Regions from separate parts of the Pseudescherichia sp. L3 genome, predicted to be linked through region 3. Evidence: predicted binding sites of a transcription regulator. Region 3 holds the regulator's gene; each other region holds the start of a gene.

The links. Region 3 encodes Fur, which represses iron uptake genes when iron is present. Its sites were predicted from a motif close to ATAATAATGAGAACNACTATCAA; they were not measured.
Region 1: a site for Fur is predicted at 3,358-3,380, ahead of NR795_RS10775 (Nramp family divalent metal transporter). Genes of this name have one in related genera too.
Region 2: a site for Fur is predicted at 979-1,001, ahead of exbB (tol-pal system-associated acyl-CoA thioesterase). Genes of this name have one in related genera too.

What each region holds. Positions count from the first base shown of each region.
Region 1 is NZ_JANKYC010000001.1:2,218,389-2,225,182, forward strand. Features, by position in the region: gene NR795_RS10760 (ion channel protein) at 1-488, shown strand, start outside; gene mgrA (L-glyceraldehyde 3-phosphate reductase) at 559-1,557, shown strand; gene NR795_RS10770 (DUF2502 domain-containing protein) at 1,678-2,019, shown strand; gene NR795_RS10775 (Nramp family divalent metal transporter) at 2,082-3,320, opposite strand; gene NR795_RS10780 (NupC/NupG family nucleoside CNT transporter) at 3,663-4,850, shown strand; gene NR795_RS10785 (sensor domain-containing phosphodiesterase) at 4,902-6,794, opposite strand, start outside.
Region 2 is NZ_JANKYC010000004.1:245,338-252,131, forward strand. Features, by position in the region: gene metC (cystathionine beta-lyase) at 1-784, opposite strand, end outside; gene exbB (tol-pal system-associated acyl-CoA thioesterase) at 1,062-1,796, shown strand; gene exbD (TonB system transport protein ExbD) at 1,803-2,228, shown strand; gene NR795_RS18665 (SDR family oxidoreductase) at 2,290-3,186, opposite strand; gene NR795_RS18670 (cytoplasmic protein) at 3,300-3,749, opposite strand; gene NR795_RS18675 (hypothetical protein) at 3,742-4,155, opposite strand; gene NR795_RS18680 (ESA_00282 family adhesion-associated protein) at 4,259-4,780, shown strand; gene NR795_RS18685 (DUF3289 family protein) at 4,969-5,835, shown strand; gene NR795_RS18690 (DUF943 family protein) at 5,832-6,278, shown strand; gene NR795_RS18695 (DUF943 family protein) at 6,319-6,765, shown strand.
Region 3 is NZ_JANKYC010000001.1:391,173-397,966, forward strand. Features, by position in the region: gene NR795_RS01920 (FGGY family carbohydrate kinase) at 1-768, shown strand, start outside; gene NR795_RS01925 (SDR family oxidoreductase) at 790-1,587, shown strand; gene NR795_RS01930 (SDR family oxidoreductase) at 1,607-2,389, shown strand; gene fur (ferric iron uptake transcriptional regulator) at 2,455-2,913, opposite strand; gene fldA (flavodoxin FldA) at 3,205-3,735, opposite strand; gene ybfE (LexA regulated protein) at 3,885-4,178, opposite strand; gene ybfF (esterase) at 4,309-5,082, opposite strand; gene seqA (replication initiation negative regulator SeqA) at 5,253-5,798, shown strand; gene pgm (phosphoglucomutase (alpha-D-glucose-1,6-bisphosphate-dependent)) at 5,823-6,794, shown strand, end outside.

The DNA of each region.
Region 1 (6,794 bases), 1.8 Mb from region 3:
TGATGCACCGGCTGGGCCATCCGGTGTTGATCCTCGGCATCGGCGGCTTTCTGCTGGGTATTCTCGGCATTATCGGTGGGCATATCACGCTGTTCAAGGGGCTGAGCGAGATGCAGCAGCTGGCCTTTAGCCAGACCTTTACCGTCAGCGACTACCTGCTGTTTGCGGTGGTGAAGCTTGCTGCGCTGGTGATTGCTGCCGCCTGCGGCTTTCGCGGCGGGCGCATCTTCCCGGCCGTATTCGTGGCGGTGGCGTTAGGGCTGATGCTGCACGAGCACGTCGAGGCCGTTCCGGCAGCGATTACCGTATCGTGCGCCATTCTTGGCCTGGTGCTGGTGGTGACCCGCGACGGCTGGCTGAGCCTGTTTATGGCGGCGGCGGTGGTGCCGGATACCACCCTCCTGCCGCTGCTGTGTATTGTGATGCTTCCCGCGTGGCTGCTGCTGGCGGGAAAACCGCTGATGATTGCGCCACGTCGCAAAGATTAACACCCGCGCGGGTTTCATCGGCTCGTCCGGTGTAATGTTGCGCTATTTACAGAACAGAGAGGGTAACTGCATGGTTTATCAGGCCAATCCTGAGCGCTATCAGGGAATGGAGTATCGCCGCTGCGGCGATAGCGGCATCAGGCTACCGGCAATATCGCTGGGGCTGTGGCATAACTTTGGTGACGCGACGCGGGTTGATACCAGCCGCCAGCTGCTACGCCACGCCTTCGATCTGGGTATCACCCATTTCGACCTCGCCAATAACTACGGTCCGCCGCCGGGATCTGCCGAAAGCAACTTTGGCCGCATCCTGCAAGAGGACTTTTTACCGTACCGCGACGAGCTGATTATCTCTTCCAAAGCCGGTTACACCATGTGGGACGGCCCTTACGGTGACTGGGGTTCACGCAAGTATCTTATTGCCAGCCTCGATCAGAGCCTGCGCCGGATGGGGCTTGAGTATGTCGATATTTTCTATCATCACCGCCCGGATCCGCATACGCCGCTGAAGGAGACCATGCGCGCGCTGGACCATATTGTGCGCCAGGGGAAAGCGCTCTACGTTGGGCTGTCGAACTACCCGGCCGATCTGGCCCGCGAGGCTATCGCCATCCTCGACGATTTGGGCACGCCCTGCCTGATCCATCAGCCGAAATATTCACTGTTTGAGCGCTGGGTAGAGGATGAGCTCCTGGATCTGCTGGCGGAAAAAGGCGTCGGCAGCATCGCCTTCTCGCCGCTGGCGGGCGGTCAGCTCACGGACCGTTACCTCAACGGCATTCCGGAAGATTCACGGGCCGCCAGCGGGAGCCGCTTCCTCAGCCCGGATCAGCTTACCGAGGAGAAGCTGGAGAAGGTGCGTAAGCTTAATGCGTTGGCGCAGGCGCGTGGACAGAAGCTCTCCCAGATGGCGCTGGCATGGGTGCTGCGCGGGGACAGAGTGACCTCGGTGTTAATTGGCGCAAGTAAAATTGCCCAGTTGGACGACGCTGCGGGCATGCTGGCTAACCGCCACTTTACCGAGCAGGAGTGTGCCGCCATTGATGCAATTCTGAACGACGCAGGTTAATCTTTTTTTAACAAAAAGTGCTGCCATCCACGAATTAGGAGTTTAGGCGATGCTACGGGACTTTACGTCTCGTAATATTTTCTTACAGGCCATCGTGGCCCGCTCGTGGAGGAAATTTTTATGTTCAGGTCACTTATTCTGGCAGCACTGTTAATGGCTACTACAGCCCCGCTGGTCGCCCACGCCGGTGAGATCACGCTGTTGCCGTCTATAAAATTACAGATTGGCGACCGGGACGATCGGGGCCACTACTGGGATGGCCGAGACTGGCGCGACCGGGACTACTGGAATCGCCACTATCAGTGGCGCGATAACCGCTGGCGTCCGCACGATCGCGGTTACCATCGCGGCTGGGACAACCGAAAAGCGTATGAGCGTGGCTATCGCGAAGGCTGGGAAGATCGTAGCGATCGTCGTGGTCCGGGACGCGGTCATGGCCATGGTCACGGCCACCACCATTGATAAAAGCGTAATCCTTGCCCAAGCCGGGTCAGGCGCAGCCGCCACCCGGCGTTACCCTCACACTACAGCCCCAGCGCCATACCTATCAGCAGCCACAGGTTAAGCCCTACCACCAGAGCCACAATCACCCAGCCGAGACGTTTTACCAGTTTGGTATTGACCAGCTCCCCCATCAGCTTGCCGTCGCTGGTAAAGATCAGCAGAGGTACCAGCGCCAGCGCGATACCAAAGCTCAGCAGAACCTGACTCATCACCAGAATACGCGTCGGATCCAGCCCCATCAGAATCACGATAAACGAAGGCAGCATGGTGATAGACCGACGTAGCCACAGCGGAATACTGAAGCGAACAAACCCCTGCATCACCACCTGACCGGCCAGGGTGCCCACTACCGTGGAAGAGAGCCCTGCCGCCACCAGGCTCAGGCCAAAGATGGTGGCTGCCGCATGGCTTAGCAGCGGTTCGAGAGTAAGATAGGCCTGATCCAGGTCGGCAACCCCGGTATGGCCGCTAAAGTGAAACGCGGCGGCGGCGGTGGCCATCATCGCCAGGTTAACGAAGCCCGCGATGGTCATTGCAATCGCTACGTCCCACTTCGTTGCCGAGTAGCGCTCTTTGCGCGATCCGTCATGCAGGTTCTGGGTCAGAGAGGAGTGCAGATAGATGACGTGGGGCATAATGGTTGCCCCCAGCACGCCCGCCGCCAAAAACACCGCTTCGGTAGTCGGCAGGCTCGGGATCAGCATCCCTTTACCCAGATCCACCAGCTTAGGCTGGGAGAAGATCAGCTCTACCACGTAGGCCACAGCGACAAAGAGCAGCAAACCGCCGATCACCTTCTCCAGCGGTTTATCGCCGCGCCGCTGCAGCATCAGAATCAAGAAGGTGGCAATGCCGGTGAGCACCGCCCCCTGCAGCAGCGAGACGCCGAGAATGAGCTTAAAGCCAATCGCCGCCCCGATAAACTCCGCCAGGTCGGTGGCCATGGCGATGATTTCTGCCTGCACCCAATAGAACCACACCACAGGACGCGGATAGCGATCGCGAATATGCTCGGCAAGGTTTTTGCTCGTGGCAATCCCCAGTTTGGCGGAGAGCACCTGGATCAGCATCGCCATCAGGTTAGCCCAGACCACCACCCACAGCAGCTTGTAGCCGAAGCTGGCCCCGGCCTGAATATTGGTAGCAAAATTGCCGGGATCGATATAGCCAATAGCCGCCACAAAGGCGGGTCCCATTAATGCGAACCGAAGCTTCCGCGCTGTACGTCCGCTGCTACTCTCAACGCTGCTATCGTTCATTTTTGCCTCTAATATAGCCTTTGCTATGTTTCATGCTAGCAAAATGCGAATGATTATCAAGTTGGTTTGGGTGGATTTCTTTGATAGATAAAACCGATTAACGGAGTGAAGATCAGGAAAAGAGCGAAATTGCGTGGGGAGGTTGTCCCATTTGTTACAGTTTAGCAGCGTAAAAGGGTTTTACACTTCTTTTATTAACATAACAAAATTGTATCTTTGATCACTATTTTTGAGTCTCGTCACAGGACATTACGATAGTGTGTATTTGATCTCGTTTTATTTACTCTTGTTTCATAGAATGTGCACGAAAACTAAACCTGCCTCATGTTTGGAGCAAAAAGTATGTCCCGCGTTCTTCACTTTGTTTTGGCGCTTGCCGTTGTGGCGCTGCTTGCCTTACTGGTCAGCAGCGATCGCAAGAAAATTCGTATTCGTTTCGTTGTTCAGCTTTTGGTCATTGAAGTGTTACTCGCCTGGTTCTTCCTGAACTCCGACATTGGTCAGGGCTTCGTGCGTGGCTTCTCCGAGATGTTTGAAAAGCTGCTCGGCTTTGCCAACGAAGGGACAAACTTTGTCTTTGGCAAAATGAACGATGAAGGTCTGGCGTTCTTCTTCCTGAAGGTACTCTGCCCTATCGTCTTTATCTCGGCGCTGATCGGTATCCTGCAGCACATTCGCGTTCTGCCGATTGTCATTCGCGCTATCGGTACCGTGCTGTCAAAAGTTAACGGCATGGGCAAACTGGAGTCCTTTAACGCGGTAAGCTCGCTGATTCTGGGGCAGTCAGAAAACTTTATCGCCTATAAAGATATCCTCGGCAAAATGTCGCGCAACCGCATGTACACTATGGCAGCCACGGCGATGTCTACCGTCTCCATGTCGATCGTTGGCGCGTACATGACCATGCTGGATCCAAAGTACGTCGTTGCGGCGCTGGTTCTCAACATGTTCAGCACCTTTATCGTTCTGTCGCTGATCAACCCTTACCGCGTGGATGAGAGCGAAGAGAACCTGCAGATGGCGAATCTGCATGAAGGCCAGAGCTTCTTTGAGATGCTGGGTGAGTATATCCTGGCAGGCTTCAAAGTGGCGATTATCGTTGCCGCTATGCTGATCGGCTTTATCGCCCTGATCTCCGGCCTGAACGCCCTGTTCGCCGCCGTACTGGGTATCTCCTTCCAGGGCATTCTGGGCTACATCTTCTACCCGGTTGCATGGGTAATGGGCGTACCGGCCGGCGAAGCGCTGCAGGTAGGCAGTATTATGGCAACCAAACTGGTCTCTAACGAATTCGTTGCCATGATGGACCTGCAGAAGATCGCCAGCACCCTGTCGCCACGTGCGGAAGGGATCCTCTCCGTGTTCCTCGTCTCCTTTGCTAACTTCTCCTCTATCGGCATCATTGCCGGCGCCATTAAAGGCCTGAACGAAGAGCAAGGCAACGTGGTATCACGCTTTGGTCTGAAGCTGGTCTACGGCTCTACGCTGGTCAGCGTACTGTCTGCGTCTATCGCTGCGCTCGTGCTGTAAGTTTACGTTGTACCTATAAAAAACCGGGGCCCTGCCCCGGTTTTTTTATCTCTAGTCTGCCAGCTTCTCGGGTTTACCGAGCAGATACCCCTGTAGGTAGTCCACCCCCAGCGAGAGCAGCAGGTCACGCTGCTCCTCGGTCTCCACATACTCCGCCACCACGGTCAGGGATTTGGCCTTCGCCATAAAGCAGATCGATTTCACAATCATCGCGTCCAGCGAGTCGGTGAGGATATCTTTCACGAAGCTGCCGTCAATCTTTACGATGTCAGCATGCAGACGCTTCAGACGCTCGAAGTTAGCGTAGCCGGTACCAAAATCATCGATCGCAATCTTAAAGCCGTAGTTTTGCAGACGCTGAATGTTATGCATGCTGGTTTCAGAATTAGAGAAAGCCTGCTCTTCAGTTATCTCAATGATCACGCACTGAGGGGCAACGTCATAGCTTTTAAACAGGGTCATAATCTGCGTGGCCGACTCTTCCTGCATCAGGGTCAGCGGCATCAGGTTGACGGAGAAACGCGCCTGAGTACCGGGAACCGGGTGCGCACGTAGCCAGCGCAGCAGGGTCTCCAGTACCTGCATATCGAAGCGAATGCTCAGGTTAAACTGGGCAATCACCGGCAGAAAGCGGTCAGGCGTCAGAACTTCACCTTCAACTGCAAGACGGGTCAGCACCTCATGGTATCCCACGCCATCGGCATTCTGGATTGGCTGGGCATAGAGCAACAGTCCATCCTGCTCCAGGGCGCGCTTTACGCGGTTAAGCAGCAGCACACGCTCGGTAGTGTGGCCGCATACGGTCTCAAGGCTCTGGGTTAGCGCTAGCACATGCGAGCTTGCACAGGCCTGCTCGGAAAGCCAGCTCAGCTGCCCCAGCATTTGGTGAAACATCTCCCCTGCGCCTTCAATAATGCCCCACGAGGCCCCAAACTCGATATCCATTGCGGTGTGGTGCCAGAAAATTTTCCGCCCGCTGAGGTAGTCCACCATGTGCTGAAGCCGCGCCGTGGGATCGGCACCGTTGAGCAGCAGCAGGAGTTCGCTTCCCGGCAGCTGATAGACCTTCTCGTTGCGCATCAGCAGCGGCTGTAGCTCACGGGTGATGCTGCGCTTACACTGCACGCGCATCATCATGCCGTAGTGGCGACTGAGAAACTCCAGGTTGCTGATGTGCAGGCAACAGACGACCCGATGCGTATGCTTCTCTAACTGCTGTTCAAGGGCGCGTAAATTCGGCAGACCGGTAAGGGGATCGGTTAGCGCCTGCGCCTTCCATGCCCGCTTAAGCCACTCGCTGCGCCGGTAAATAGAGGCCATGTAGAGAATGCAGATGGTAAAGGAGATCAGCACCGACAGCACGAAGGCCATAGAATATTCAGTGTAAACACCCTGCAAGAAGTTTTGATTGTTAGCAAGGAGCATCAGGGCGGTAATTGCCCAGCTCATACCGATTAACGGCGGGCTTAACTTACCGATCCCTAAGGTAAATAAGATAAAGATGATCGGTACCAGGTACCCGGCTATATAGTCAGACTGATACGGTGAACAGACGACAATAAGAAATAGCGTTAATGTGAGCAGCCAGCCTAAAGTAAAATTTCTTCTTCGTGGTGACAAAAAAGGTCTGATGCTTTTTCGCCACAGCGTCCGGCCATAGCGGGGATTCACCATCATGCGCAACGGATAATAAAACATCATGGTAAAAATCAGCGCCGCGCACATCAAACTCTGTATATCAATGATGCTGTAAATAACCGAGCCGGTATCAAAGAACCGGGCCATCGGCGTTGGAAATGTCACCCTGGCACCCGCAACGTACATGGTTGCCTTAATAGCGGCAGGCGCTACGAAGGCCAGCCAGACGGTGCGCACCCCCATATCCCGGTTTGGCAAGCCGTGTCGCCAGCGCGTGCCCAACTGCCAGCGCACAATGGTGCATGA
Region 2 (6,794 bases), on a different contig from region 3:
GCACGCCCAGAGTGCGCAAGCCGCGGCTGGTCATGTAGGCGGTGTCCGCATCCACCATCTGGCCCATCAGATAAGCATTCTCGCGCAGCTGATCCCAGCAGCGGGCATTGGACACCGCCGTGCCAACCATCGCATCCGAGTGACCAATCAGGTACTTGGTCCCGGCCTGGATGGAGATATCGATTCCAAACTCCAGCGCCTTAAACAGGATGCCCGCCGCCCAGGTATTGTCGATCATGATGATCGCCTCTGGGGCCACGCGTCTGACCGCCGCCACAATCACCGGAACGTCGTGGACTTCCATGGTGATAGAGCCGGGCGCTTCGAGAAACACCACTTTTGTATTGGGCTGGATCAAATTAGCGATATCCGCACCGATCAGCGGATCGAACCAGCCGGTGGTGACGCCGAGCTTCGCTAAAATTTTGGTACAGAAGTCCTGCGTTGGCTCATAGGCGGTGTTAGTTATCAGGACATGGTCGCCCTGCTCAACAAAGGCGAGGAGAGTATTTGCCACGGCGGCTGCGCCGCAGGGGAAGAGCGCGCAGCCTGCGCCGCCCTCGAGCTCACACATCGCTTCCTGCAGGGAGAAGTGGGTCAGCGTTCCCCGGCGACCGTAGAACAGTTCGCCTTTGGCCCGACCGCGCGTTGCCTGCTTCTTGGCTTCCACCGTGTCAAAGACCAGCGACGAGGCGCGCTGGATCACGCTGTTTACTGAACCCTGGGTGTATTTTTTACTGCGTCCGGCATTTACCAGCGCGGTATCAATGTGCTTCGCTGTCATCTTCACGCTACCCTGATTTTTATACGTCTGGATGTCCAGACTACCACGGCAGGAGGTAAATTGGCCCCTGTAAGCACAGGGAGAGCGAAATTTTTTTAATACGATGTTGAATCGAAAACTCTGAAAATTACCTTTACCGCCTTTTTTACTGCGTAAGCGCAAGGAAACTTTGTCAAAATTAGGCCAGTATGTAAATACTAATGAGAACTACTATCAATTCGATGCTGTTTTGATATTATTACGCCAAGATTTTGTGATTTGCGTCCGGAGATACAGAGTGGGTAATAATTTGATGCAGACGGATCTCTCCGTTTGGGGTATGTATCACCATGCCGATATCGTCGTGAAGCTGGTGATGATTGGTTTGATTCTGGCGTCCGTGGTTACCTGGGCCATTTTCTTCAGCAAAAGCGTGGAGATGTTCTCGCATAAGCGCCGCCTTAAGCGCGAGCAGAAGCTGTTAAGCGCAGCGCGCACGCTGGATCAAGCAAGCGAAATCGCAGCCGGTTTCCACGCCAACAGCCTGAGCACGTTGCTGCTGAATGAAGCGCAGAACGAGCTTGAGCTCTCCGCTGGCTCGGAAGATAACGAAGGCATCAAAGAGCGTACCGGCTTCCGTCTGGAGCGTCGCGTCGCCGCTGTGGGCCGCCACCTGGGGCGCGGTAACGGCTTCCTCGCTACCATTGGGGCCATCTCACCGTTTATCGGCCTGTTTGGTACCGTATGGGGCATCATGAACAGCTTTATCGGTATCGCCCAGACGCAGACCACTAACCTCGCTGTCGTGGCACCCGGCATCGCCGAGGCGCTGCTGGCAACGGCTATCGGTCTGGTGGCTGCTATTCCGGCCGTTGTGATCTACAACATTTTTGCTCGCTCTATCGGCAGCTATAAAGCCATGCTGGGCGATGTCGCCGCGCAGGTGCTGCTGCTGCAGAGCCGCGATCTCGACCTGGCTGCCAGCCCGTCGGCTGCGCCGGTTCACTCCGCACAGAAATTACGTTTAGGTTAATTCCGTATGGCAATGCGTCTTAATGAAAATCTGGACGATAACGGTGAAATGCATGAGATCAACGTGACGCCGTTTATCGACGTCATGCTGGTGCTGCTGATTATCTTCATGGTGGCGGCCCCGCTGGCCACCGTTGATGTGAAGGTAAACCTACCGGCCTCTTCCAGTCAGCCGCAACCGCGTCCGGAGAAGCCGATCTACCTGTCGGTGAAAGCGGATAACAGCATGTTTATCGGTAACGATCCGGTGACCGAAGAGACGATGGTTAACGCGCTGAATACCCTGACCGAAGGCAAGAAGGACACCACCGTCTTCTTCCGGGCGGATAAAACCGTCAATTACGAAACGATGATGAAGGTGATGGACACTCTGCATCAGGCAGGCTATCTGAAGATTGGTCTGGTGGGTGAAGAGGTCACGCGCGCCAAATAAGCGCGGTATTCAGACAAAGAGAAGGGGGCCATGGCGGCCCCCTTTTTTATTGCCTACAAAACTAGCTCAAATGCATTCCGCCGGTGACGCCGTGTACTTCGGCAGTCACGTAGCTCGACTCCTGGCTTGCCAGGTAGACGTAAACAGCGGCGACCTCAGCAGGCTGCCCGGCGCGTTTCAGCGGTGTAGACTGGCCAAACTTAGGTAGCTTCTCCTGCGGCTGGCCGCCGGAGATCTGCAGCGCAGTCCAGACAGGGCCTGGGGCAACGCTGTTCACACGAATGCCTTTCTCGGCCACCTGTTTTGCCAGCCCGCGGGTAAAGTTAAGGATTGCCGCCTTGGTAGAGGCATAGTCCAACAGGGTCGCGTTTGGCTGGTAGGCTTCCACCGAGGAGGTGGTGATAATGCTGGCACCCGGCTGCAGGAACTTCAGCGCCTCCTGCGTGATCCAGAACAGCGAGAAGACGTTGGTTTTATAGGTCTGCTCAAACTGCTCTGAGGTAAGATCGGCAATATCTTCCACGGCGGTCTGTTTACCGGCAACCAGCGCCAGGATATCTAAGCCACCTAGCACATCGCGCGCCTGGTTAACCAGCGAGCGGGTAAAGGCTTCATCGGTCAGATCGCCTGGGATCAGCACCGCTTTGCGCCCTTCCGCTTCAATCAGCGCTTTGACTTCCTGCGCATCCTCTTCCTCAGCGGGCAAATAGTTGATAACCACATCAGCGCCTTCACGCGCGTAAGCGATGGCGGCAGCGCGTCCGATGCCGGAGTCGCCCCCTGTCACCAGTGCCTTACGATCCTTAAGGCGGCCGCTACCTACATAGCTCTTCTCGCCACAGTCTGGGACGGGATCCATTTTAGCCTGCACCCCTGGCGCGGGCTGTTTCTGCTTCGGAAATCCCTCAGTGTAATACTGTGTAGTGGGATCCTGAATTTTCGTCTGGTCGTTTGCCATAAGTCGTCTCCATCTGTGATATATCCTGATTAAGGATAGATGCTTATAGGGGAAATGCAGGCGATTCGGACGATTTCCTATGGCTAGCGATCGCGGCCTAAGCTCTTGCGAGGTTATGGTTTGGAGGAGGTAGAGGGGCGCGCAGGCATGCTTTCCTGCTCTTCAGGAAGTGCAACCACATTGACGTTGCCGGTGCGATACTCGCCGTCAGCAAGTTTGCGAGTGAGCCGTAGCGTGGCGGCTTCACGCTCCAGGATGTGCTGGTAGTTTGTTTCCAGCGTTGTCATGATCTTTTCCTCCAGGTCGGGACAGAGGGCGATAATTTCATTGATTGCCGCGCCGTAGATCTCCTCTTTAACCTGTAGGGCATAGATCTCACGGCGGTTCTGCCACTTCAGCTTTATCAATGCCGCCGGGATAGAGACTGACTCTCTGGCAATACGCTGAATCGTCTCATTTTTATTTTGAATTAACGCATCCAGATTTTGCTTTAAGATAAATTCATCCGTTTTTGTCTCATCTAAAGTCAAATAGACATTGTTATTCTTAATTTCTTTATCCACGCGAATCGTCCTGTAGCGTATAAAACATAGGCATATCTTTTTCGTGGGTGATGAGATTAAGCCAAATTTCATTTCCAGCATCATTAATCTCACTGGTTTTTTTTGCGATTATTTGACTTAAAAGCTGTGGGTCGATGTCGCCTGCGCCCTGGAGATCGTTTAGCAACCGACGAAAGCATTCAATTTTTACCACCCGGTATAGCCTGTCTTTTATATGACGGTCACGCTCTTCCAGCAACATATTACGTGATTGCCGGGTAGGGCTCACGTTAGTTAATATATCGCTTTCATAATCTGCGAGCGTTGTTTTCCCCTGGGCTAAATTGACATCTTTTTCTGCTTCTCCCGCGTCTGTTTTCTCCGTGCAAACGTGAAAACGTGCCGGGACAAGGTTCTCGGGCAGCATCGATAATATCCTGTTATTTCAACGAGGTGGAGAGGGTTAGGGCGTGAGTGTCGTTGACAATATCATGGAGCAATTTTAAAATCAAAAAAAATGGAGCCCGCTGATGAACAGTATCTTTTATTCTGTTATTGCCCTGCTGCTGCTTACCGGTGGCGTACTTTTAATGATGCGTGGGTTCAATGAAAGCTCGCCAGAGGCAGAGATAAGTCCCGATTACGGCCCCGAACCCTTAACAAAAGAGGAGGGGGAAGATCATTTTTCTATGCTGATGAATGCCATTACCCCCGTCTGGTACTGGCGCATTAACCATGAATATATTGATTTTCTCCACGCCACTATTAAGCGAATGAACATGGCGGATCTGAACCGCACGCCGGGCTTATTTGAAGCGCAGCGTCGCTGTAGCGATCTCAATTCGGCGGTGTATCGTTATTATGACAATATAAAAAAACGCTGTCTTAACGGTGAGAAGGTTTCCCATGCCGATCTGGACGTGCTCAATTTACGCCAGTGCTTTCGGGAATTTAGCCTTGAGGCCTACCCGACGCTGGTCGCGCTGGTGTGGCCTGAGTATCAGCGTCCGGATGTCGATCCCAATCAGGTCACAACCTTCCCCGTAGAGTAACCGCTCGGGTGGCTGACCCAGCAATCCACCCTCACCGTGTCTCCAGCCAGACGCGCCACACCTAAGTTGCTTAAGTGAAATTTAAGCAACTTATGTCAAAAAATCCTCGTCCTAAATCTCTATAATAACCTTCATATTCATATGGTTAATAAGACCTGTTACATGTCATAGGAAGGGGTGAACAGCTCATGGACGAAAGAGTGGCAGATACGCCTGCTGCACCGCAGGTGCAGCATTTTCCCTGTGTGGTGTATGAAACACAGAATAAAATGGATGATTATCAGGCCCCCGATATGCGTTACGGCGATCTCAACGCCCATCGCCTGATGACGTACTATGGACTCACCGATGTTTCAACCCTGGTAGACCCCTATACTCTGCAACAGCTTCCAGGGAATAGCGTCCACATTCCCCTCTATCAACCGTTACCGAAACGAGTAATGTTGAGCCGTGAGGAGTGTATTCGACGTATGTTTAATGAGATGCGTTCGCTCTCCCATATGCCGTTTTCGCTGTATGGGCCGTATCGCTATGTGATAAATGAGATGATTGATCATCTGCAATACGGTCACGGGCAGGTATTCCGTTCACCTCTGTTGAATCAGGCGCTTAGGGAGCAAATCACTCAGGACAGCTCAGAGAATAACACGCTAATAAGGATAAAAAGTGTCTTGGATGTCATCATTGATAAGCAAAAGAAAACCGTCCCAACCTCTTTAAAGCCACTTACTAAAGAAAGACTTTCAAGCGGGCGTTTACCAAAATTCAACCGTCTTGAGGACAGGACAAACGGGCTGGGCATTACCGTCCATGATACGTGGGCCACACATATCACTATAACTTCTTTCGTCTTTGGCACCACGAGTTGGAAAGCATTAGTCCATTACCGCATTCAGGATCACTTTGGACTGGATGACGACGACATCCTGAACTGGGAGTTTCGCCAGTGGCGCTTCTTCCGCCTATGGTTTGTCCTACAGCGGTACAGTGCCATGGCCCACAGACCCTTTATTACCGAGATGGAAACCACAATGGAGATAGCTGGCGCGCTATGAAATTTTCTTTTAAAAAATGCGGGATTGTTGCTTGCATAGCAGGAGTGCTGTTGCTGGCATGGATTAACCTCCGCCCGGTAGAGCTGGTTGCCGTGCATCAGCACGATGAATTTGCCTACATTCTGGTACGTAACTTCCCCCTCACGGATAGAGGCAAAATTGCGTGGTGGCTGGCTCACGCCGATGAGTTAAAAGCGAAATATGGTTTTCCCCGCCCCGGTCTGTACGGATTGTATTCCATCTCTTTCTGGGATTTCGATGATGGTTATAAAGAAGATGCATACGACCTTTTATGCTTTAGCGATATGAAAACCAAAAAAAACTGCATCGAAAAAAACGTTGTTTTTAGAGTTGATAACGCTCGTGACGGCACCGTTATTTTTACCACCGATAATGATGCATATACGCTGAAAAACGGAAAAATCGTCCCCTATAAGATTTAACATCTTGAATGGAAACGACAATGGAGATCGCTGGCACGTTATGAAATTGTCTCTCAAAAAATGCGGGATTGTCGCTTGCATTATGGCGGTGCTCTTACTGGCATGGATTAACCTTCGCCCTGTAGAGTTGGTTGCAGTGCATCAGGACGATGAATTTGCCTATATCCTGGTACATAACTTCCCCCTGACGGATAAAGGCAAAATTGCGTGGTGGCTGGCGCACGCCAATGAGCTGAAGGCAAAATACGCGATTCCCCGCCCTGGCCCATACGGGCTGTACTCTATCTCTTTCTGGGATTTCGGGGATGGCTATAAAGAAGATGCTTTTGATCTGTTCTGCTTTAGCGATATGAAAACCAGGAAAAACTGCATCGAAAAAAACATGGTTCTTAGCATTGATAATAACATTGAAGGAACAGTTATTTTTACCACTGATAATGATGCATACACGTTGAAAGATGGAAAAATCGTTCCTCATAAGATTTAACGTGTTTAACGGAAACGACAATGTAGATC
Region 3 (6,794 bases):
CACGCCGCGCTATTCGGCCATGCGCTGGGGGAGGCGGGCTGCGTCAAGGCCACCTACGGTACGGGCTCATCGGTTATGGCGCCGGTGACCTCGGCCCAGTGCAACATCCACTCTCTGGCAACCACCCTTGCCTGGCACGATGGCGAACAGCTGATCTACGGCCTGGAGGGCAACATCCCCCATACCGGAGACGGCGTCGCGTGGATGGCTGACAGCACGGGCCTGAGCGAACTCCCCGAGGCCGAGCTGGCAGCAGAGCTGAATTCACTGCCGGCCTCGGTGGAGTCAACGCTGGGCGTCTATTTTGTTCCGGCGCTAACGGGATTAGGTGCGCCCTGGTGGGATGAAAATGCCCGCGGGGTGATCTGCGGCCTGAGCCGGGGCGTAAAACGCGCGCACCTGATTCGGGCTGCGCTGGAGGCCATTACCTACCAGATCGCCGACGTGGTCACGGCGATGCGGCAGCACAACGACTTTACGCTGACCGCGTTGATGGTCGATGGTGGGCCAACCAAAAATGACTGGCTGATGCAGTATCAGTCAGACCTGCTGGGTTGCCCGGTTATGCGCAGCGACGTGCCTGAACTCTCTGCAATCGGTGCGGCACTCTTAGCGCGCAAAGCCGTGGGGCAACTCTCACTCGATGAGCTCAAACAGTACCTTTACCCGCACAGTGAATTTCGCCCCAACATGGAGCGTCATGGCCGTTTACAAAAACGCTGGCGGGAGTGGCAACAGGCCGTCGAAAGAACCCTACACAAATTTTGAATAGCGGGTGAGGAGAGAAGTATGGGCTATGTATTCGAAAATAAAACGGTTGTCATTACCGGGGCTGCCAAAGGCATCGGCGAGGGCATCGCCAGAAAATTTGCCGATGCGGGCGCAAATCTGGTGCTGTCGGACTACTCGGCTGAGGTGACAGAGACCGCCGAGCGATTGAGAGAGGAGTACCATGAAAATATTATCTCCTTCGTCGCCGACGTCACCAATGAAGAGCAGGTCACCGAGCTCTACCGCCTCGCGCATCGTACCTTTGGCAGCATTGATGTCTCTATCCAAAACGCCGGCATTATCACCATTGACCGCTTCGATAAAATGACGCGTCAGGAGTTCGATAACGTACTCAGCGTGAACACCACCGGCGTATGGCTATGCTGCCGCGAGGCGGCAAAGTATATGGTCAAGCAGCAGAGTGGGCGTCTGATCAACACCTCTTCCGGCCAGGGCCGGGTTGGCTTTATCTACACCCCGCACTACGCGGCCAGCAAAATGGGCGTAATTGGCATTACCCAAAGCCTCGCGCTAGAGCTGGCCCAGCACAACATTACGGTGAACGCGTTCTGCCCTGGGATCATCGAGACCAACATGTGGGACTACAACGACCGCGTGTGGGGCGAGATCCTGAGCACGCCAGAGAAGCAGTATAAAAAAGGCGAGCTTATGGAGGAATGGGTGCAGGGGATCCCCCTCAAGCGGGCGGGCAAACCTGCCGACGTTGCCGGGCTGGTGGCATTTCTGGCGTCCGAGGATGCGGCCTACATTACGGGGCAAACCATCAACGTTGATGGCGGCTTGATCATGTCGTAACACATTTTGGAGTGAAACCATGGATAAACACTTTTCCCAAAGACTGTTTGATTTAAGCGATCGCGTCGCGTTTGTCACCGGGGCAGGCAGCGGTATTGGTCAAATGATTGCTTACGGCTTTGCCAGCGCGGGGGCGAAGGTGGCCTGCTTCGATCTACGCGAGGATGGCGGCCTGCTGGAAACCGTAAACACGATTCAGGAGATGGGCGGCAGCGCCTTTGCCTATACCGGCGACGTACGCGACATTGCGCACCTGCGCGCTGCTATCGCGGAGGTGAAGACGCGGTTTGGTCGTCTTGATGTAGCGCTCAACGCCGCCGGGATTGCCAACGCTAATCCGGCGCTGGAGATGGAGCCAGACCAGTGGCAGCGGGTTATCGATATCAACCTGACCGGCGTCTGGAACAGCTGTAAAGCCGAGGCCGAGCTGATGCTGGAGAGCGGCGGCGGCTCGATCATCAATATCGCCTCTATGTCCGGCGTGATTGTTAACCGGGGGCTGGAGCAGGCCCATTATAACTGCTCGAAGGCAGGGGTGATCCACTTAAGCAAAAGCCTGGCGATGGAGTGGGCGGAGAAAAATATCCGCGTTAACACAATTAGCCCAGGCTACACCGCGACCCCGATGAATACCCGTCCAGAGATGGTGCACCAGACAAAATCGTTTGAGAGCCAGACGCCTATGCAGCGTATGGCAAAAGTTGAGGAGATGGCTGGCCCGGCGATTTTCCTTGCTGCGGATGCCTCGTCGTTCTGCACCGGTGTGGATCTGCTGGTCGATGGCGGGTTTGTTTGCTGGTAACAAACGGCAGGCCATAGATAAAAAAAGGGTCACCCTGAGGTGACCCTTTTTCGTTACCGTATCAATTACAGCTTACGCGGCGTGGTCTCATGCGCGTGTTCATTTTCACGGCAGTCGCCTTCGGCGCAGTGACCGTAAAGATAGAGGCTGTGGTTCGTCAGGCGGATGCCGTGCTTCGTAGCGATTTCACGCTGGCGAGCTTCGATAGAATCATCGCTAAACTCGATCACCTTGCCGCAGTCGAGGCAGATCAGATGATCGTGGTGATGCTGCTGGGTCAGTTCGAAAACGGACTTGCCGCCCTCAAAGTTATGACGGGTGACAATCCCGGCATCATCAAACTGGTTAAGCACACGATACACGGTAGCCAGACCAATTTCCTCGCCCATGTCGATCAGTCGCTTGTATAAGTCTTCCGCACTGACATGATGGTTATCCGGTCCCTGAAGCACTTCCAGAATTTTTAAACGAGGAAGCGTGACTTTCAAGCCGGCCTTCTTTAATGCGGTGTTATTGTCAGTCATGCGGAGTCTGTCCTGTTGCTAATCGATTCACTTCCGAGGCGGAAGTTAATGAGAATGACCTTGAGTAAATGCGTCTCATTATAGAATTGCCACTTCTTAATGAAAACTACAAGTCCTCAAGTAAAGTATGCGTATAAAAACGTGGCCTCGCCAACAAACTATCGTTGTGCAACCCGTTTGACCAGGGGATATTGTACAGGTATGTACGCGAAAGTTAAAAATTTGTAGCAATTATTTCTATTGCTTTTATCTATCAATAGCAGCGCAGCACATAGGCTGCGCCGTCTATCATCAGGCGTTAACGATCTCGTCCAGGTGCAGCTCTTCAGAGATCTGCTTCACCCACTTCTCAACGCGCTCGGCGGTCAGTTCCGGCTGGCGGTCTTCATCAATGGCGAGACCCACGAAGTGATCGTCATCGGCCAGGCCTTTAGACGCTTCGAAGTGGTAACCGGCGGTTGGCCAGTGGCCGACGATAGTCGCCCCGTTGGGTTCAATGATATCACGAATGGTGCCGAGGGCATCACAGAAGTACTCTGCGTAATCTTCCTGGTCGCCACAGCCGAACAGCGCCACCAGCTTACCGTTGAAGTCTACCTCTTCCAGCGTTGGGAAGAAGTCATCCCAGTCGCACTGCGCTTCACCATAGTACCAGGTTGGGATGCCCAGCAGCAGGATATCATAGCCTTCCAGATCTTCTTTGCTGCTCTTGGCAATGTCATGCACGTCAGCAACGTCTGGACCAAGCTGCTTTTGGATCATCTTTGCGATATTTTCGGTGTTACCGGTGTCGCTACCGAAAAAAATACCTGTAATTGCCATGAGTAAAATAACCTCTTGAAACTTAATGATATGGTGGTGGAGCACGGCCCACGGATAAGGGCAATAATAGCAGAACAGCGGCGTACGCGAAATTCGTAATCGCCCAGACTGCACTCTGTGCTACATGAAAGTGTGATTTGATGTGTTTTTCAGACGTCGCCCTGGCAGTGCAGGGCCTTGAGCTGGGTAAGCAGCAGCTCTTCGATCAGTTCGCTACGGCTCATCTGCCGGGCATCGGCCAGCGCGTTGAGCGCCTCAACGGCGTCGGCGTTCATCTTCAGCTCGACGCGCTTAAGCCCACGAACTTTATCGCGTTTAAGCTGGTTGCGCTTATTGATGCGTAGCTGTTCGTCACGCGAAAGCGGATTCGTTTTCGGTCGTCCCGGGCGACGCTCGTTCGCGAACAGATCTAGTGTCGTACGGTCCGTTTGTTCTTTTGCCATGATTTAGGGTGACGTCGAGGGAAAACAGGCTGCCAGGGTATCCCTGCGCGATTAGCGCGCCATCATACATCAGCAGAGCAGGGACGCCAACGACCGTAAGCCTTGCCGCGTCCGGTCGCCGGGTTTTTAATCAGCCTGCATCGTGCGCCAGATAGCGGCGGATCGCCCGCAGCACTGCCTCGGGCTTTTCAGCGTGTACCCAGTGGCCAGCACCGGCAATCACGTGCGCCCGTGCCTGCGGGAACTGAGCAAGCAGCGCATCGCGATGCACCTCGGTGACGTAGGGCGACTGGCCGCCGCGCACAAACAGCGCCGGGCGATCCCAGGCGGGCACGGTCTGCCAGCCAATAATCTCTTCGTAGCGATCCCACAGCGCCGGCACGTTGAAGCGCCATTCGCCGTCGATAAACGATTTCAGAAGAAACTGAATAACGCCCTCTTCGTGCAGCGTCTGGCGCATCAGGGCGGCGGCCTGCTGGCGGCTGGTGGCCCCGGCAGCCGTCACCGCGTTGATAGCGGCAAAAATGTCGTCGTGGCGGCGTACCTGATAGGCAACGGGGGCAATATCAATGGCGACCAGCTGGTCAATGCGTTCAGGGGCGAGCGCGGTAAGCGCCATGACCGCCTTGCCGCCCATAGAGTGGCCGATAAACGTCGCCTTCTCCAGGCCCTGTGCGTCGAGCGTATCCAGCAGATCCTGCGCCATGGCCGGGTAGTTCATCTCCGGCGAGCGGGGAGAGAGACCATGGTTGCGCATATCAACCTGAATGATATCGTGATCGTTTACCAGATCGCGCGCCAGCACGCCGAGGTTGTCCAGGCTGCCAAACAGACCGTGGACCAGGACGATGGGAGAATTGTTGTGCGGATGTTGTGCAGATTGCGCTCGGGTATTCAATTTCATGGCAAAGTTCTTTTTTTCGCTCTGTCGGGTTAGGGTATTATGTTGACCATTCTACCGCCTGGCTGCAAGGGGTCGACGCGAACCGACTTTTGCCTGACGTTAACCGTTGTTGAGATTTCGCCTATAATCCCAACAGCTTGTATTCAGATAAGATACTCCACTGGATTAAAATGAAAACGATCGAAGTTGATGATGAGCTTTACAGCTATATTGCTAGCCACACCAAACACATCGGCGAGAGCGCATCCGAGATTTTACGCCGGATGCTGAAGTTTACCGCCAACGGCAGCAGGCCAGCGGCCACCGCCCCGAAAGAGGCCGTCATTGTCAACGCCCCAGCCGAGGTGAAGCCGGCTAATCCTGTGAAAGACAAAGTCCGTGCCATGCGCGAGCTGCTGCTGTCTGATGAATATGCAGAACAGAGAAAAGCGGTTAACCGCTTCATGCTGGTGCTGTCTACACTCTATTCATTGGATGAGAAAGCGTTTGCCGAGGCGACGGAGTCCCTGCACGGCCGTACCCGTGTTTACTTTGCCGGCGATCAGCAGACGCTGCTGCAAAACGGGGCGCAGACCAAACCTAAGCACCTGGCAAATACGCCATACTGGGTGATCACGAATACGAATACGGACCGCAAACGCAGCATGGTGGAGCATATCATGCAGTCGATGCAGTTCCCGGTGGAGCTGATTGATAAGGTTTGCGGCACAATCTAACCCTTGCATAAGAAGGATCAGGCAATGGCAAATCATGAACGCGCAGGACAGCCTGCACAACAGGGCGATCTGATTAACGTCGCTCAGCTTACCGCGCAGTACTACGTGCTGAAGCCGGAAGTGGGCAATAGCGAACATGCGGTAAAATTTGGCACCTCCGGCCACCGCGGCAGTTCGGTACGCCATAGCTTCAACGAACCGCACATTTTGGCTATTGCGCAGGCGATTGCTGAAGAGCGCGCTAAAAACGGCATCACCGGGCCGTGCTATGTCGGTAAGGATACTCACGCGCTCTCCGAGCCGGCGTTTATCTCCGTGCTGGAAGTGCTGGCTGCCAACGGCGTCGATATCATCGTGCAGGAGAACAACGGCTATACGCCAACGCCTGCGGTATCGAATGCTATCCTCGAGCACAACAAGCAGGGTGGCGCGCAGGCTGACGGCATCGTCATTACCCCTTCGCACAACCCGCCGGAAGATGGCGGCATCAAATATAATCCACCTAACGGGGGGCCAGCCGACACCAATGTGACCAAGGTCGTCGAAGATCGTGCCAACGCTCTGCTGGCAGCGGGTCTCGAAGGGGTTAAGCGCATGACGCTTGACGAAGCCATGGCCTCTGGCCGCGTGACCGAGAAAGATCTGGTTCAGCCGTTTATCGAAGGGTTGGCCGAGATCGTCGACATGGCCGCAATCCAGAAAGCCGGGCTGAAGCTGGGCGTCGATCCGCTGGGCGGCTCCGGTATCGAGTACTGGAAACGCATTGCCGAATTCTACAAGCTGGATCTGACCATCGTTAACGATCAGGTCGATCAGACCTTCCGCTTTATGCACCTCGACAAAGATGGCGCGATCCGTATGGACTGCTCCTCCGAGTGTGCGATGGCTGGCCTGCTGGCGCTGCGCGACAAGTTCGATCTGGCCTTTGCTAACGATCCAGACTATGACCGTCACGGCATCGTTACCCCGGCAGGGCTGATGAACCCGAACCACTAC